DNA from 4 places in the Isoptericola hypogeus genome. Region 2 is predicted to be linked to each of the others. Evidence: predicted binding sites of a transcription regulator. Region 2 holds the regulator's gene; each other region holds the start of a gene.
What was found. The regulator LexA, encoded in region 2, represses DNA repair genes until DNA is damaged. The targets are predictions, from matches to a motif close to TCGAACANNTGTTCGA.

Region 1: ABD254_RS08045 (DUF222 domain-containing protein) is a predicted target of LexA. The motif match lies at 2,811-2,826, and genes of this name have one in related genera.
Region 3: ABD254_RS00060 (HNH endonuclease signature motif containing protein) is a predicted target of LexA. The motif match lies at 2,658-2,673, and genes of this name have one in related genera.
Region 4: ABD254_RS18260 (HNH endonuclease signature motif containing protein) is a predicted target of LexA. The motif match lies at 2,600-2,615, and genes of this name have one in related genera.

The regions. Positions count from the first base shown of each region.
Region 1 is NZ_BAAAPM010000003.1:1,284,827-1,289,141, forward strand. Features, by position in the region: gene ABD254_RS08040 (metallophosphoesterase family protein) at 1-371, opposite strand, end outside; gene ABD254_RS08045 (DUF222 domain-containing protein) at 551-2,614, opposite strand; gene pcaC (4-carboxymuconolactone decarboxylase) at 2,991-3,344, opposite strand; gene ABD254_RS08055 (alpha/beta fold hydrolase) at 3,521-4,315, opposite strand, start outside.
Region 2 is NZ_BAAAPM010000006.1:14,045-18,359, forward strand. Features, by position in the region: gene ABD254_RS15275 (L-lactate dehydrogenase) at 1-972, shown strand, start outside; gene lexA (transcriptional repressor LexA) at 999-1,757, opposite strand; gene ABD254_RS15285 (LysM peptidoglycan-binding domain-containing protein) at 2,061-2,390, shown strand; gene nrdR (transcriptional regulator NrdR) at 2,510-3,085, shown strand; gene ABD254_RS15295 (DUF5302 domain-containing protein) at 3,212-3,421, shown strand; gene serA (phosphoglycerate dehydrogenase) at 3,513-4,315, opposite strand, start outside.
Region 3 is NZ_BAAAPM010000001.1:6,648-10,962, forward strand. Features, by position in the region: gene obgE (GTPase ObgE) at 1-452, opposite strand, end outside; gene rpmA (50S ribosomal protein L27) at 545-802, opposite strand; gene rplU (50S ribosomal protein L21) at 876-1,184, opposite strand; gene ABD254_RS00050 (dodecin family protein) at 1,413-1,622, opposite strand; gene ABD254_RS00055 (protein-L-isoaspartate O-methyltransferase family protein) at 1,721-2,326, shown strand; gene ABD254_RS00060 (HNH endonuclease signature motif containing protein) at 2,707-4,315, shown strand, end outside.
Region 4 is NZ_BAAAPM010000009.1:58,573-62,887, forward strand. Features, by position in the region: gene ABD254_RS18255 (DUF2804 domain-containing protein) at 1-452, shown strand, start outside; gene ABD254_RS18260 (HNH endonuclease signature motif containing protein) at 466-2,580, opposite strand; gene ABD254_RS18265 (HD domain-containing protein) at 2,690-3,265, opposite strand; gene ABD254_RS18270 (NAD-dependent epimerase/dehydratase family protein) at 3,421-4,315, shown strand, end outside.

The DNA of each region.
Region 1 (4,315 bases), on a different contig from region 2:
AGGTCGGGGTGCTCGTCGTCCAGCACCGCGCGCATGAGCTCGACCGTGCGGCGGTCGATCTTCTCGTCGTCCTGCGTGTCGTTGAACTGCACGATCGTGTACGTGCCGTCGGCGCGGAAGCGCAGCTTCGGTTCGCGCCGGCCCGACGCTCCCACCGCCGCCGCGGCCGGTGCCGCGGCGGCGGATTCAGCGCCTGTGGCGACGAGCCCGGCCGCGCCGACCCCGGACAGCGTCATGAACGTGCGCCGACCCACGCCGCGCGGGTCATCGGTGCGCGTCGTGCTCGTCGTGCTCGTCGTGCTGGTGCTGGTGCTGGTCTCGCCGGAGCTGGGCACGTCGGCCGGGGCGTTCTCGCCACTCTGCTGAGTCATGCTCCGGACCGTAGGTGTCACCCTCGAACGTCTGACCGCCCTGTCGTGAACCTCCCGTGACGAGTACCCGAACTCCCGGCCTCGAGGGGCGACGGGGACAGGTCCACCGACGGCACGGTCGCCGGGCACTCGTCCCCGGTTCGCCGGGGCGCCTGGGCGCCTGGGCGCCGCGGAGGCCGTCAGAAGGGCGGGGGGCTCTGGTCGTCGGGCCATGTCGGTGTCGACGCGTCGTCGCGTGCCAGCTCGTCGCGGGTCGGCGAGGCGTCGTTCCTGTGCGGTGCCCCGTCGCCCGCCCGCCTGGGAGCTGCGTCGTCCGTCACTCTCGGTACTCGGCCGTCGCCCGTCGGTGTTCCGCGGCCATCGCCCGTCGGTGTACCGCGACCGTTACCCGTCGGTGTTCCGCGCGATCCCGGTCGCTGCCGGTCCGCCTCGAGGTGTCCGCGCTCCTCGGGCGGGCCGTGCGCCTCGGGTGGGCGTTGGTGCTGGTGGCCGGTGGGGGTGGTCCAGTGGGTGATGCCGGTTTTGGGGTCGCGGGTGACATGCCATCCGCCGGTGGTCTTGGCGCGGTGGTGGGTGCGGCACAGGGCGTGCAGGTTGTCGCCGTGGGTCTGGGGTCCGTCGGTGGTGGGGTCGTACGGGGCGATGTGGTCGAGGTCGCAGCCGGTGGCGGGGACGCGGCAGCCGGGGAACGTGCAGGTGATATCGCGCGCGATGACCGCGGCGCGCAGGCTGGGGCTCGGCCGGTAGGTGCGTGCGGAGGTGTCGACGAGGGCCCCGGTGCCGGGGTCGGTGAAGATGCGTTGCCAGACGGCGTCCGGGTCGCTGGCGAGTGCGCGGGCCATGCCGGCGGGGATGGGTCCGTAGCGTGCGAGGGTTGCGGGCAGGTCGTCCGCGCCGAGGAGTGTCGAGGCCGCGACGCTCACGTGCACACCCGCCCGGTGGTTCGCCCCGCGCCGGGACGGCGTCGCGCCTGCCGTGCCACTACCGATCACAGAGCCCTCCGCTACCAACGGCCGGGCCACGGATCGACGACCCTCGCCCTTCTCGCGGGTCACGGGGTCGGCGCGACGGGCATGCACGGCCCCGCCATCTGGGGCGTTTCCTGGCCCGTCGTCCGGGCCCGCCGGGTCGGTGCAGGACCCGTCGGGGCTGTACGGCTTGGCGGGTGGTCCGGCGCTCAGGATTCCGCTGAGCAGCCCGGTGAGGGCATCGGCGCGGCACTCGTCCAGCCTGCGCTGTTCTCCGGGGCTGCGCCGCATCGCGAACGCGGCCTCGTCGAGGGCCCCGAACGCCCGGACCGCGTCGTCGGCGGGGAGGTAGGCCGTGAGGTAGGCCATCGCGTCGTCGACGGGCTGGAGCCGCACGTACCGGTCCCGGCGCGCGGCCTGGTGGCGTTCCTCGGCGCCGTCGGGGTCGACCTCGATCTCCGCACGCTTCAGCCGGGCGCGGATCTGCGGGCTCGTCAGGTGCTCGACGTCCGGGAGCAGATCGCGCACGGCCTGCCGGCGGCGGTCGTCGGGCAGCCGCCCCGTGGAGATGAGGACCTCCGCCTTGCGCCGGTCCACGAGCCCGCCGGCGAGCGCGTCGGCGACCTCGGGCAGGCGCGCGGTGCCGTGCGCCACCGTGACGTGCTGCTCGGCGGCTCTGCGGGTCAGGCCGAGGCGAGCCGCGACGCCGTCGGTGACGAACTCGTGTCCCGAGGTGTCCCGGGTGCGTTCCAGCAGCTCCGCGAGGGCGCGTGCCGAGCCGGCCTGTGCCCACGACGCGACCCGTTCCCACGCCGCCAGCGCCTCGACCAGCGTGTGGTCGTCCAGGTCCGCGAGCTCGAGCGACGCCAACCGCTGCGCAAGCCCGACACCGGGTGCGGCATCGAGCTGGGCCGCGAGCGTGGCTCGAGCCTCCGCAGTACCGACAGCGCCGGGTGCGAGCTCGGGAGCAGCCGCGGCGGGAGCGGTGGCAGCAGCACCGACAGGATCGACAGGATCAGCAGGATCAGCAGGATCAGCAGGATCAGCAGGATCAGCAGGATCAGCAGGATCAGCTCGACCTGTGGGAACGGCGCCTCCGACGCGGTCGAGACGGTCGAGGCCACCGACGGGGTCGCGACGGTCCAGGCCATCGACGGGGTCGCGACGCTCGAGGCCGTCGACGAGATCGGCGGGCGAACCGCTCGGACCATGGCGCACCACGCCGGCCGCGACCCCGACGCGGACGGGCGCGACGGCGTGCACGACGACGGGCACGGCAATCAACCTCCGGGCGGAGTCGCCCACGTGAAACAGGCGACCGAGCGCCTCCTCGACCCGCGATCTCGTCGGGGCGGCGCCAGTCGCCACAAGGCCCGGCTCCGGAACGACCGGGGCACTGGCCGTTCCGGAGCCGGGCGTCCGACGATGCTCGGTGACGGCGGCCAGATCGGCCGGCTCCCTCGAGTCATCTTCGAACATGTGTTCGACTATACGGATCCCGCCCCGCCATCGCAAGACCTCTGGACACCCGATCTGTGCCCCCGCCATCCGGCCGTCGGGTCAGGTGGAGGGCAGCAGCGAGGCACAGCAGCGAGGCACAGCAGCCAGGCAGCGAGTCTCCCGCCCGTGCCGACGACGGCACCCAGTCGGACTACAGGAGCCCGTCCTCGCGCAGCACGCGCTGCGCGACGGCGAACGCGTGGTTCGCACTGGGCACGGAGCAGTAGACGGCAGTCTGGAGCAGCACCTCGCGGATCTCGTCCACGGTCAGCCCGTTGCGGACGGCGGCCCGCACGTGCATGGCGAGCTCCTCCCAGTGGCCGCCGGCCACCAGCGCGGTGAGCGTGATCATCGACCGGCTGCGGCGGTCGAGTCCCGGTCGCGTCCAGATCTCTCCCCACGCGTAGCGGGTGACGAGGTCCTGGAAGTCGGCCGTGAACGACGACGTGCCCGCCACCGCACGGTCCACGTGCCCGTCGCCGAGCACCTCACGACGCACGGCCATCCCGTCGGCCCATCGCGCCCCGGCGCCTCGCCCGGTCGCCCGTTCGCGGCCGGATCCGACAGGACCCGGACCGGCAGGACCGGTCCCGACAGAATCCGGCCCGGCAGACTCCGGCCCGGCAGACTCCGGCCCGGCAGACTCCGCGCCGGGCTCGTCTGCGTCGTCGCGCGTCGTCATCATCCGATCCTCTCGCCGACCAGGTCGCCCAGCAGACCCGCCGTGCGCCCAGGCCACTCCGCGGGCGCGAGGTGCGCCGCGGCATCGATGACGACCAGCCGTCCGTGCCGGACGCCGTGGGCCAACTCCCCGACGACGTCGGGTGGCGTGGCCGGGTCGTGGCCGCCCGCGACGGCGATCACGGGCGCTCCGATCTCGCCGAGCCGCGCCCGGACGTCGAACCTGGACACGGCCCCGCAGACGGCGGCGTACCCGAACCGGTCGGCGGCCTGGAGCGAGGCGAGCAGCCGCGTCCCGACGTCCGGCGCCCGCTCGAGGAAGCCGGGCGCGAACCAGCGCGCCGCGGCCGCCGTCACCTGCGTGGGCGTGCCCGCCGACGCGACCAGCTCCGCCCGCTCGTGCCACGCCCCCGGCTCGCCGAAGCGCGCCGCCGTGCAGCACAGGAGCGCGCCGCGCGCCCGGTCGGGGACGTCGAGCAGCAACTGCTGCCCGACCGCGCCGCCCACCGAGACCCCCGCGTACCAGAACGGCGCGCCCGGGTCGCCGCGCTCGTCCTGGGCGCGGTCCACGAGCCCGAGCACCGCCGTCGCCAGGTTCTCGACCGTCAGCGCGTCGAGCGACCCGGGCGCGACGGCCGGCGCCGTCCCGTGCCCCGGCAGGTCCCAGCCGAGCAGGTCCAGCTCGTCGGACAGGAGGGGCACGACGTCGTGCCACACCGCGGTCACCGACGTCCCCAGCGACGGACCCAGCACCACCAGCGGGCGCGACGCGTCTCGCACGGCGAAGGCGACCGC
Region 2 (4,315 bases):
TCCGGTCGCGACGCGCGTGGTGCCCGCACCACGACGAAGCTCGCGATCGTCGGGGCGGGCGCCGTCGGCGCGACGCTCGCGTACGCGGCGCTCGCCCGCGGCGCCGCCCGGACGGTGGCCCTCATGGACGTCAACCGCGCCAAGGTCGAGGCCGAGGTGCTCGACCTTCGGCACGGCGGGATGTTCATCCCCCAGGCGGAGATCGAGGGCTCCGACGACGTGGAGGTCTGCCGTGGGGCGGACGTCGTCGCCGTCACGGCCGGGGCGAAGCAGGAGCCCGGGCAGTCCCGCCTCGACCTCGCGGAGGCGACGGTCGCGCTGACCCGCAAGATCCTGCCGGGCCTGGTCGAGGTCGCCCCGGACGCCGTGTTCCTCATGGTGACGAACCCCGTCGACGTGGTCACGTATGCCGCACAGCAGGTCAGCGGCCTGCCCCACGAGCGCGTGCTCGGCAGCGGCACCGTGCTCGACTCCTCGCGGCTGCGGGACTCCGTCGCGCGGCACTGCGGGGTCGCGGTCGGCAACGTGCACGCCAACATCGCGGGGGAGCACGGCGACTCGGAGATCGTGCTCTGGAGCTCGGCCACCATCGCCGGCGTGCCGCTGCTCGACTGGCGTCCGTTCCGGGGGCACGAGCCGCTGGACGCCGCGGCTCGGGAGCGCATCGCGAGCGACGTCGTGACCTCGGCCTACCGCGTGATCGCGGGCAAGGGTGCGACGAACTACGCGGTGGGCCTGGCCGCGACGCGCATCATCGAGGCGATCCTCAACGACGAGCACCGCGTGATGTCCGTGTCGTCACGGCTCGACGGGTTCTACGGGATCAGCGACGTCTGCCTGTCCGTGCCCTCGCTCGTCGACCGTCGGGGCGTCGCGGAGACCATCGACACGCCGTTGTCGGACGACGAGGTCGCAGGCCTGCGCGCGTCGGCCCGGAGCATGCGCGAGGTGCAGGCCCGCCTCGGCATCTGAGGCGGCCCGCACGGCCCCGCGCGCCGTCAGAGGCTGCGCAGCACCGCCACGACGCGACCGAGCACCTGGGCCGCGTCGCCCTCGATCGGGCTGTACGCGCTGTTCTGGGGCAGCAGCCAGACGTGCCCGTCCGCCTGCTTGAAGGTCTTCACCGTCGCCTCGCCGTCGATCATCGCGGCCACGACCTCGCCGTTCTCCGCGACCGGCTGGCGGCGCACGACCACCCAGTCCCCGTCGCAGATCGCGGCGTCGATCATCGAGTCGCCGGCCACCTTCAGCAGGAAGAGCTCGCCGTCGCCGACCACCTGCCGGGGGAGGGGAAACACGTCCTCCACGACCTGCTCGGCCAGGATCGGTCCGCCCGCGGCGATGCGGCCCACGAGCGGCACGTACAGGGGAGGCGGCGCCTCTCCGTCGGCCGGGAGCCCCGGTGCACCCTTCGTGAGGGAGGACGCGCCGCCGTAGTCCGCCGGTCCGGCGCCCGTGCCCGGCGCATCCGGGTCGACGACCTCGATGGCACGCGGCCGGTTCGGGTCGCGACGCAGGTAGCCCTTGCGCTCGAGCGTGGTGAGCTGGTGCTTGACCGACGACGGGCTCGCGAGCCCGACGGCCTCGCCGATCTCGCGCATCGTCGGCGGATACCCGCGGGTGTCCACGGAGACGCGGATGGTCTCCAGCACCCGCCGCTGGCGCGGCGTCAGGCGATCGGCGCCCGGCGCGAGCTCGCTCACCGAGGCCAGGGCGGGGCCCGTCGCCCCGGCCGCCTCGTCCCGTCCGCTCGTCATGACGTTCTCCCGTCCTCCGACGTCGCGGCCCGCCCCGACGGGCCCTGAAATCCGACAAACCTTCCATCGCGCTGGAACCACTCTAGGTCAGATCGCCCCGCGCATCAAACATCTGTTCGACAAACGCTCGACCGTGTCGCACTCCTGTGCTACACCTTGGTACAGGCGTTCGACGAACGGGTGTTCGACATCGACGAATCGACTCGGACGGATCGACGCCGACGGCTCGACACAGGAACCTTCGACACGGCGTGGCCGCCCGACGGGCGATGGCCGCACCGACGCGACGAGAGGACCACCATCATGGCCAGCACCGTCTCCGCCCCCGGGCCCCTCGGCCTCGGCGGCCTCCGGCTCACCCGGCGCGGGCGAGCCGTGGTCGTCCTCGTCGCCGTCCTGGTCGCCGCTGCGGCCGGGCTCGTCGGTCAGCGCGCCGTCGCCGGCACGCCTGGCGGCCCCCTGGAGGTCCGGCTGCACACCGTGGCGCCGGGAGAGTCGCTGTGGGAGTACGCGCGGGGTCTCGCGAGCACCGACGAGGACGTGCGCGACGTCGTGGTGGACCTCCAGGAGCTGAACGAGCTCGAGTCGGCAGACCTCCAGGTGGGGCAGGTGGTGCTGCTGCCGCAGGAGTGAGACGTCGGGAAGGTCCGCTCGGGGCCCCGCCGCAGGGCGGCGTGTTGCGCAGGGCGCGGGTCGCCGCCTACGTTGTCGGCAGCCGGGCGCCGGTCCGGCACCGAGCCCAGGAGTACCCGATGCACTGCCCGTTCTGCAGACACGCGGACTCGCGCGTCGTCGACTCCCGGACGTCCGACGACGGCACCACCATCCGCCGTCGTCGACAGTGCCCGTCGTGCCAGCGGCGCTTCACCACGATCGAGACGGCGAGCCTCTCGGTCGTCAAGCGGTCCGGTGCGACCGAGCCCTTCAGCCGGGACAAGATCGTCTCCGGCGTGCGGAAGGCCTGTCAGGGTCGCCCGGTGAGCGCCGACGACCTTGCCCTGCTCGCACAGAAGGTGGAGGAGACGCTCCGGGGGACCGGCAGCCCCGAGATCGACGCGTACGAGGTGGGCCTGGCGATCCTCGGTCCGCTGCGCGAGCTCGACGAGGTGGCGTACCTCCGGTTCGCGAGCGTCTATCAGGACTTCGAGTCGCTGGAGGACTTCGAGAGTGCCATCACGTCGCTGCGGGCCGAGCGGGTCGAGCGCGAGGCGCGCGCCGCAGGGGCGGGCGAGGGCGACGGCGCGGGAGGTCCCGACGAGGCCGGTGCCCGCGAGGTGCGTGACCAGGGCGGAGAGGTCCGGGACACGCCAGCGCCGACGCGACGGTGAGACGTGGCCGAGGGTGAAATCCTGTGGCGCCGCCCGCCGGGGTGCACCATGCTGGACGCCACCAGGGTGCGGCGGGCGTGCGGACGTCAGCACGCACACCCCGACGAGACGGACGAGGTGGTCGCAATGACGGCGCAAGGACACGAGGGCGCAAGCTCCGCGGAGGGCCGGGAGACGGCGCCCAGCGAGGACACGAAGGCACGGTTCCGCGAGGCGCTCGAGAAGAAGAACGCCGCGCGACACCCGTCGGCAGGATCCGACGGGAACACGGGCGCGGTGCACGGCTCGGAGACGAGCGGACCCGTGCAGAAGATGTTCCGGCGCAAGTCGGGCTGAGCGCCGGCCGTCGTTCGCGGCGGCCGTGAAGACGTCGCGAGGGGCGCCCCGGTACCGGGGCGCCCCTCGTCGCGTGCGGGGTGGGCCGTGCTCAGCCGGCGGCGGGCCCCGGCGGGAACTCCGGCCGCTCGAAGGCGTCGCGGATGCGCAGCCGGACCGTCGAGGCCATCGCCTGGAGCTTCGCCGACGCCCCGCGCTGCGTGACGTCGGAGATGTCGGTCACCACGTAGCCGAGGTCCCCGCGGGTGGCGAGCATCTGCGCGTCGATGTTGGCGCCGTGGTCGGCGAACACCTGGTTGACGGCGGCGAGCACGCCCGGAGTGTTGCGGTGCAGCAGCATGATGCGGCCGACACCGGTGTGCTCGAGCTGCAGGTTCGGCAGGTTGACCGACAGGGTGGTCGAGCCGGTGGCCACGTAGTCGCGCACCTTCTTCGAGACGAACTCGCCGATCGCCTCCTGCGCCTCCTCGGTCGAGCCCCCGACGTGCGGCGTGAGGATGACGTTCGGCAGTCCCCGCAGCTCCGAGACGAACTCGTCGCCACGCTTCTTCGGCTCGGTCGGGAAGACATCCACCGCGGCGCCCGAGAGGTGCCCCGACAGGATGTGCTCCCGCAGCGCCGTGACGTCGACGACGAAGCCCCGCGAGAGGTTGAGGAAGATGGCGCCGGGCTTCATCCGTGCGAACAGGTCCGCTCCGAACAGCCCGGCGTTGCCCGGGCGCCCGTCGACGTGGATCGTGACGGCGTCGGCGACCTCGAGCAGCTCGTCCAGCGTCTCGACACGGTGCGCGTTGCCCAGGGCCAGCTTCTCGGCGGCGTCGAAGAAGACGACCCGCATGCCGAGGTTCTCGGCCAGGACGGACAGCTGCGACCCGATGTTGCCGTAGCCGATGA
Region 3 (4,315 bases), on a different contig from region 2:
TCGGCCTCCTCGCCCGGCTCGCCGAGCAGCGCGAAGCCGGGGGCCTTGCGCTTCGGGGACGCCAGGGCGCGGTTGCCGAGCCCGCCGCGGCCGCCGTGCGCCACCACGTACTCCGACCCGGCGCCGACCAGGTCGGCGAGGACCGTGCCCGCGGGGTCCTTCACGACCGTGCCGTCCGGGACCCGCAGCACCAGGTCCTCGCCCTTGGCGCCGTCGCGGTCGTCGCCCATCCCCTGCGTGCCGTTGGTGGCGTGCCGGTGCGGCGAGTGGTGGTACTCGAGCAGCGTGGTCGTCTGCGGGTCGACGACGAGCTTCACCGTGCCGCCGTCGCCTCCGTTGCCGCCGTCGGGGCCGGCGAGCGGCTTGAACTTCTCGCGGCGGATGGACGCGACGCCGTGCCCGCCGTCACCACCTGAGGCGTGCAGCACCACGCGATCGACGAAGCTTGCCATGGTCGGATCCTCTCAGCACTGCACGGGGGAAAGACGCGCGAGAGGGGCGCACCGCACCGGTGCGCCCCTCTCGCGGGAGTTCGGGACGAGGCTCAGACCTCGGCCGCGACGATGTCGATGACCTTGCGGCCGCGACGCGTCGCGAAGGCGACCGAACCGGCGGTCAGCGCGAACAGCGTGTCGTCGCCGCCACGGCCGACGTTCTCGCCGGGGTGGAAGTGCGTGCCGCGCTGGCGGACGATGATCTCGCCGGCCTTGACGACCTGGCCGCCGTAGCGCTTGACGCCGAGCCGCTGGGAGTTCGAGTCACGACCGTTGCGCGAGGAGCTCGCGCCCTTCTTGTGTGCCATCTGTCAGTCCTGCTTTCTGCGAAGAACGAGAAGTGGGGGCCTGCGCGGCGACGTCCGAGTCACCGCGAGGAAGTCACTTGATACCGGTGACCTTGAGGCGGGTCAGCTGCTGACGGTGACCCTGGCGCTTGCGGTAACCGGTCTTGTTCTTGTACTTGAGGATCGTGATCTTGGGACCCTTGGCGTCCCGCACGACCTCGGCGGTGACCTTGACCTTCGCGAGCTTCGCGGCGTCGGTGGTCACCTTCTCCCCGTCGACCAGGAGCAGCGCGGGCAGCTCGACGGTGTCGCCGGCCTGAGCCTTGACCCGGTTCATGACGACGATGTCCCCGACGGACACCTTCTCCTGACGGCCACCGGCCATGACGATCGCGTACACCACGTTGATGCTCATCTCTGCTGGTCTGGGCGTGCCGCACGACGTTCGTCACCGACTTGGTCTGCAACTCGGCCCGCCGCGGCGGTCGAGTGCGGTGCGTCCTGGGCACACGGGACTGGCGCACCGAGGGCGCGCCGACGTCCAACTCTACGCGACGCCGGCATCTCGTTCAAACGTTCCCGTCCGGCGGGGAGCGTGACGTCGCCCACCGCCCGGGACGCTCGGCCGCCCTCAGTCCTCGAGGACGAACGTCACCTGCATGTCGACCTGCCACGCCACGACGGCGCCGTCCGACAGCTCGACCTTCTGCTCCTTGACCCAGGCGCCCGTGATGTTGCGGACCGTCGAGCTCGCGCGGGCCAGGCCGACCTGGATCGCGTCCTCGAAGCTCGTGTCCGACCGTGCGGTGATCTCCGTGACGCGTGCGACCGTGCCTGCCATCGTGCCCTCCGGTGCCCCGGGGCCGGCGCCGGTCGCCGGCCGTGGTTCGATCGTCGTCCCGCACGGTGACGCTCGCGCGTCGGCGTCAGGATGGAGGGATGAGCGGCTCCCACCTGCCCACGGGATCCGGCGGCGTCGACGACGCCGTCACTGCTGCGCTGCAGGTCGTCGACCGGCGCGGGTTCCTGCCCCGCAGCCGCCTGCGCTGGGCGCACGAGGACCGCCCGCTCGAGATCGGGCACGGACAGACCTCGTCCCAGCCCTCGACGGTGGCGGCGATGCTGCGCCTGCTGCGAGTCCCGGCCGGGGCATCGGTGCTCGACGTCGGCGCCGGCTCCGGCTGGACCACGGCGCTCCTCGCGCGCCTGGTCGGCCCGTCAGGCGAGGTGCTCGGCGTCGAACGGCACGCCGACCTCGCCGCGTGGGGCGCAGCCAACGTGCGTCGTGCCGCGATGCCGTGGGCACGGGAGGTCCCGGCCGTCCCGGGTGTGCTCGGCGCCCCGCGTCCGGACGGCTGGGACCGGGTGCTCGTCTCGGCCGCGGCCGAGCACCTGCCCGACGCCCTCGTCGACCAGCTCGCCGCGGGCGGGCGCATGGTCGTCCCGGTGCGGCACGAGATGACGCTCGTCGAGCGGGACGGCGACGGCGCCGTCCGCGTCAGCGCGCACGGGACCTACTCGTTCGTGCCGCTCGTCGAGGACTGAGGGATGGAGCGGTCGTGTCAGCGTCGGCTCCGCACCGAGTGCGTGGTCGAGCGGGACGGCGACGGCGCCGCCCGCGTCAGCGCTCACGAGACCTTCTCGTTCGTGCCCCTCGTCGAGGACTGAGGGCCTCTGTCGGCGCCAGCCCGCGCGGCGTGATTGTCAGCCGTGTTTCTCGTCGGCCGTGTCTCGCCCGCCCCCGTCTCGTCGGCCACGTCTCGTCGGCCACTTCTCGTCGGCCACTTCTCGTCGGCCACTTCTCGTCGGCCACTTCTTGCCCGCGACGTCTCGTCGGCCACGTCTCGCCCGCCCTCGTCTCGCGCGGCGTCCCGATTCGAACTCCCGTTCGACTAAATGTCGGTGGCTGCTGGTTGACTTGTCGCATGGCACGGACGCCGGGCACCGCAGCAGCACAACTGGTGCTGGATGCTGCGCTGGGCCGGGCAGCGGACGAGCAGACGGCCGCGAACGCCGCCTTGGGACGCCGCACCGTGGCGCTGGCCGAGGTACTCGCCGCGACCGAGGCCGCCCCGGAGACGATGCTCGACCTCGACGTCCCGCGGGTGGCGTCCGCGCCGGCGGTACGGCGTTCTTGTGTCGCTCACCGGGCGTTGGCGGCAGAGGTCGCGTGCGCGCTGGGGATCGGCGAAGCCTCGGCCTCCACCCTGCTGTCCGACGCGCAGGTCCTGACCCGGCACGCCAGAGCCACCCTCGACGCATTGTGCACCGGGAGGATCAGCTACCGGCACGCGGCCGTCCTGGTCGAGGCCGTGGCCGACCTGCCCGCCCACGCCGTGGCCGAGATCGAAGCGGTCGTGCTGCACCGCGCCCCGGAGGTGACCGCGGCGAAGTTCGGCGCCCTGGCCCGCGCGGCCCGCGACCTGCTGCACCCCGTGCCCGCCGAGGTCCGGCACGAGGCCGCCAAGCTGAAGGCCGACGTGTGGGTCGACGACGGCAAGGACGGCATGTCCTGGCTCACCGCGCACCTGCCCGCACCCGTCGCGCACGCCGTGCACGACCGCCTCACCCGCACCGCCGCCCGCGCCAAGACCGGCGGCGACCCCCGCGGCATCGGGCAACTACGCGCCGCCACCCTGACCGCGCTCCTGCTCGACGACACAGGCGGCAGCACCGGCAGCACCGAGGCAAGTGCTTCGCAACACGCCGCCGACACATTCGAGCGCGCCGACATCGGCGAGTGCGCCGACGACGACTCTGCAGGCGCCGCGGCGGCCAATGCCGCTCGCGTGGAGGCACAGTCGACGGCGGGCAGCTCACCGGACACCTCACCAGGCGCAGCATCCGGGGCGCCACCGGGCACGGGACCCCTGGGTACGGCGGGCGCGACACCACCGTCGCCGCCGGGCGCGGCGCAAACGCCGTCACCGGGCGGGATGCAATCCGGCGAGAACACCGCACCGACCACGTCGCCGATCCCCGACTCCTCGAAGGACGCGCTGACCTCCGGGCTGCCGGACAACACGCCCTCGTGCGCGCCACCGGACCCGCTGGCCACGCTCGCGCGCAGCGTGCGCCCCGTCGTGCACGTGACCGTGCCGATCACCACCCTGACCGGCACCAGCGAGGACTCCGCGACCCTGGACGGCGCCATCCCCCTCGACCCGGAGACCGCCAGACAGCTCGCCGCCCACGCCCCGACGCTGCGACGCGTGCTGACCGACCCCGTCACCGGGGCCATGCTCACGGTCGACCGGCGTAGCTACGTCGTCCCCGCCGACCTGCGCGCCTTCCTCACCCTGCGCGACGTCACCTGCCGGTTCCCCGGCTGCCGCATCCCCGCCACGCGCTGCGACGTCGACCACACGACCGCGTGGGTCGACGGCGGCCCCACCGACGCGCAGAATCTGGCGCATCTGTGCCGCAGACATCACACCCTGAAGCACGAGTCCCGGTGGAATGTCGAACAGCTCGACGCCGGCGTCCTGGCCTGGACCTCACCCCGCGGGCGGACTTACCTCACCACCCCCGGCA
Region 4 (4,315 bases), on a different contig from region 2:
GCTCGTGGGCCACCCTCGACCACGGCCGCGGGCGCTGGCCCTACCGCGCCTCGTGGCAGTGGGGCGTGGGCTTCGCCGTCGACGGCGGCCGCGCCGCCGACGGCACGCGACACACCGTGGGGGTCCAGCTCGGCGGGACCTGGACGAGGCCGGGCCCCACCACCGAGAACGGCGTCTTCGTCGACGGCCGTCTGCACAAGGTGGGCGAAGAGCTGGAGTGGACCCTCGACCGCGAGGATCTCCTCGCGCCGTGGCGGGTGCGGGGCGCGCGGCTCGACCTCACGTTCACCCCCGGTCACGACCGTGCGAGCCGGACCGAGCTCGGGATCGTGGCGTCATCCACCCACCAGTGCTTCGGCCGTTGGTCGGGGTGGGTGACGACCGTCGACGGCGGGCGTCTCGACGTCGCCGGACTCGACGGCTGGGCGGAGGACGTCGCGCAGCGCTGGTAGCAGCGCCGGAACCTCAGAACGGCGGCGTGGCGTCCCGCTCGGCGCGGGCGTTGACCATGCCGGCCTCGCGGTCGACGACGCCGGTATCGCCGACGAGGTTGCCGCTGTGGTGGCCGGCGTCGACGTTGTCGTCGGAGGTGGGGTCGTCCAGCGGCACGACGTGCCCGCGAGGAAGCGTGCTGTGGACCGTGGCGTCGGGCCGGACCGGGCTGGTGCGGTGGACGCGGCCGGTCGGCGACGTCCACTCGAGGATTCCGCCGGTGCCGGTGCCGGTGCTGGTGCTGGCGGTGGAGCTTCCGGGGTGTCCCGTGCGGTCCGTGCCGGGGCGTGCTGTCGCGTTGTCGGGGACCTGCCGGACGTGCCAGCGCGTCTGGTGCTTGGCGACGTGGTGCCGACGGCACAGATGCGCCAGGTTGACCGCCGCCGTCGTGCCGCCATCGGCCCAGGCGACCGTGTGGTCGAGGTCGGTGCCGGCGGCGGGGCGGGTGCAGCCGGGGAAGCGGCAGGTGCGGTCGCGAACCGCGACGAGCGCCTTGAGGTCGGCGGGCACCGCGTAGGTGGAGCGCCCGACCGAGAGCACGACGCCCGTCTCCGGGTGGGTGAGGATCCGCCGGAACGATGGCGCGAGGGCGGCGAGCCGACGCGCCGTCTCGGCGTCGATCGGCGTGCGTCCATCCAGAGTCGCGGGAACCTCCGAGCAGCCGAGCAGCGTCAGCACGGGGACCGTGACGTGCACCTGCGGGCGGATCGAGCGGGCGAGGGTGGCCAGGGCCGACTGGCGGCACAGCAGCTCGAGGAGCGGGTCGCCGAGCCCGAGGTCGTCGACAGGTGCGGCACCGGGCCGTTCGTCGCTGCGCGGGTCACCGGGTCGTTGTCCGCCGGGCTGATCCTTGCTGTGCCGGTCGCCGGGCTGATCCTTGCAGTGCCGGTCGCCGGGCTGATCCTTGCTGCGCCGGTCGCCGGGTGCGCCGCCCGATGGATCGCCCGCTCTCTCCGGATCTCCGGACCGTGCGTCCTCGAGCCTCTGGGCGGTCGGAGGGCCGACCGGCGACGCGCTGCCCGGCGTGGCGGCGTCACCAGGCTGCGACGCGTCGTGGCCGGATGCTGCTGCGGCGAGGTCGAGAGTGCCGTCGTCGAGCAGGAGCGCGGACAGGACGTCGGCGCGGAGCTGCTGGGTGGTGCGCTCGTCGCCGTCGTCGCGCAGCCGGCGGGCGGTCCGGGTGAGGCGGTCGTCGATGCCGTGGGCGAGGGGTGCCGGCAGGTGTGCGGTGAGCCAGGCCATGCCGTCGCGTCCGTCGTCGAGGTAGACGGCCCGCCGGTCGGCGGCCTCGGCGTGACGGATGTCCGCGGGCACCGGATGCACGTCCTCTCGGACCCGGCGGGCGCGTGCGCCGAGCTGGGTGGGCGTACAGGACGCCGCGCCGACCAGCGAGACCTCCTCGACACGGCCGGCCTCGGCGGGCTCGAGGTCCTCGACGTGCTTGGCGATCTGGGTGGCGTGTGCCCACGAGAGCTCGCCGCGACGCAGGGCGGCAAGCGTCCGCGGCGCCTTGGCGGCGAGGGTGCCCGCACGGTCGGCCAGGGTGTCGGCGGCGTGCTCGCCGATGCGCAGCGTGGTGGCGACCTCGGCGACGACCGCGCGCCGGGCGAGCTCCAGTCGCCGCGCGCTCGGCGCCACCCGGACGATCGGGTCGTCCTCGTCCACCAGGTCGGACTCCAGGAGCTCGGCCAGCCGGGACAGGTGGGCCAGGACCTCGGCGCGGCGCCCGTGCAGGGCGGCGACCAGCGCCTCGAGCCGCGCGAGATCGTCCAGCGCGGTGTCCAGGTCCGCCATCGTCGGGCGAGCCGCGGTCGCGCACGTGAGGGCGGGTGCGGGGTCGCCGGAGGTGGGCTCGGGGTCGGGCGCACTCGCGGACCGGTGACCGAGCACGGCTTCCGCGGCCTCCTCGTCCGCGCGAGCCTCCCGCGCAGCCTGAGCGCGGATCTCGGCGACCGTGGGCTCGTGCCCACCGGGTATCGCGGCCAGCGGGATCGACGTCAGCCGTGGCAGCTCCCGGCGCGCCCATGCGAGGCCACGCTCCGCCACGACGGAAGCGTCGTGGGCGGGGTCGGGGTGCGTCGTCGTCACACCCTCATCCTACCAAGAATCGAACATATGTTCGACTACCTCTGGAGCGCTGGTCCGACCCGGTGGCGGGTGTGCCGGGTGGGCCGACGGGGCGAGGTGCCGACGGCGCTCAGCGGACCCGGTCGGCACCTCCGCCCGCCACGAACGCCGCGACGACGCCGTCCGGCTTGCGGGCGGCCTGGTCGCGCAGGCAGGGGACGAAGACGTCGGCGAAGTCGAGCCGGGGCCAGCGCTGCTCCACCTGGGCCAGCACGTCCGCCGGCCACAGCTCGGCGCCCCGGCCCGACACGTCCACGCCCGTCGCCCGGGCCAGGAGGTGCCCCTCCGGTCGTTCGCCCACGGGGACGTCGTCCTCGTCGAGCATGTGGTCGACGACCGCACGGGCGGTCCGGTCGCGCCGCCCGTCGGGCCAGCCCGCACCGGCTGCCAGGACCCAGGCGACGTTCCCGCCTGCGACCTCGAAGTGCTCGTGGTGACCGTCGAAGGCCCGTACCAGGCCGATGTCGTGAAGCAGGCCCGCGACGGCGAGCACGTCGACGTCGAAGTCGATCCCGTGGCGGCGGCCGAGGTCCGACGCCAGCAGCGTCGACCGGACAGCGTGGTGCGCGAGCGCGGGCGGCGAGAACCGGGTCACGACGTCCAGCGCGGCGCGCACGGGGGCGGAGTCGGGCAGCTCGAGGGCCATGGCCCGGACGATACGCCGACATCTGGCCGCCGGTAGGGCTGCCCGGACGCGGGTGCCGGTGCGGTCGCTGCGGTCGGTGCGGTCGGTGCGGCCGGCGTGTCTGCCACGGGCGTACGTCCGCGACAGGCAGGACGTGGACGGGGCAGGGTGAGGGCATGAGGCTGCTGGTGCTGGGTGGTTCGGTGTTCCTGTCCAAGGCGGTCGCGGCGGACGCCGCCGCGCGCGGGCACGAGGTGGTGGCCGTGAGCCGCGGGCGCTCGGGCGCCGCGCCGGACGGCGTGCGGCACGTGACCGCCGACCGCGACGGCCCGTTCCCGGAAGGGCTCGCGGCCCAGGAGCTCGACGCCGTCGTCGACGTGTCGCGCACCCCCTCGCACGTGCGCAAGGCGGTGGCCGCGGTGCCCGGCGCGCACTGGGTGTTCGTGTCCACGATCAACGTGTACGCGGACGACGCCGACCCGGGAGGTCCGGGCGCCGGGCGGCTGCGCGAGCCCGAGCGGGGCGACGTCGACGGTGCGGGGAGCCCCGAGGCGTACGGCGCGATGAAGGTCGCGTGCGAGAACCTGGTGCGCGAGGGTGCGGCGAGCGCCGCCGTCGTCCGGCCGGGCCTGATCGTCGGCCCCGGAGACCCGAGCGGGCGGTTCGCCTACTGGCCCGCCCGGATGCGCCGCGTGCTCGATGACGGCGCGCGCGACGTGCTCGCGCCGGGCGACCCGGCCGACCCGATGCAGGTGATCGACGTGCGCGACCTGGCCGCCTGGATCGTCGACCTCGCGGAGAGGCGGACCGAGGGCGTCTTCGACGGCGTCGGGCCCGCGTCGACGGTGGGCGCCATCCTCGCGGAGGTGGCCCGCGGCTGCGGGGCGGAGCCCCGGTGGCGCTGGGCGGACCGATCGGGCCTCGAGGCGGCCGACGTGCGCCCCTGGTCGGGGGAGCGGTCGCTGCCGCTGTGGCTCCCGCGCCCCGAGTACGACGGGATGCCGGCGCACGACGCCGCGCCCGCGCTCGCCGCCGGGCTGTCGCCCCGTCCGGTCGCCGACACCGCGCGCG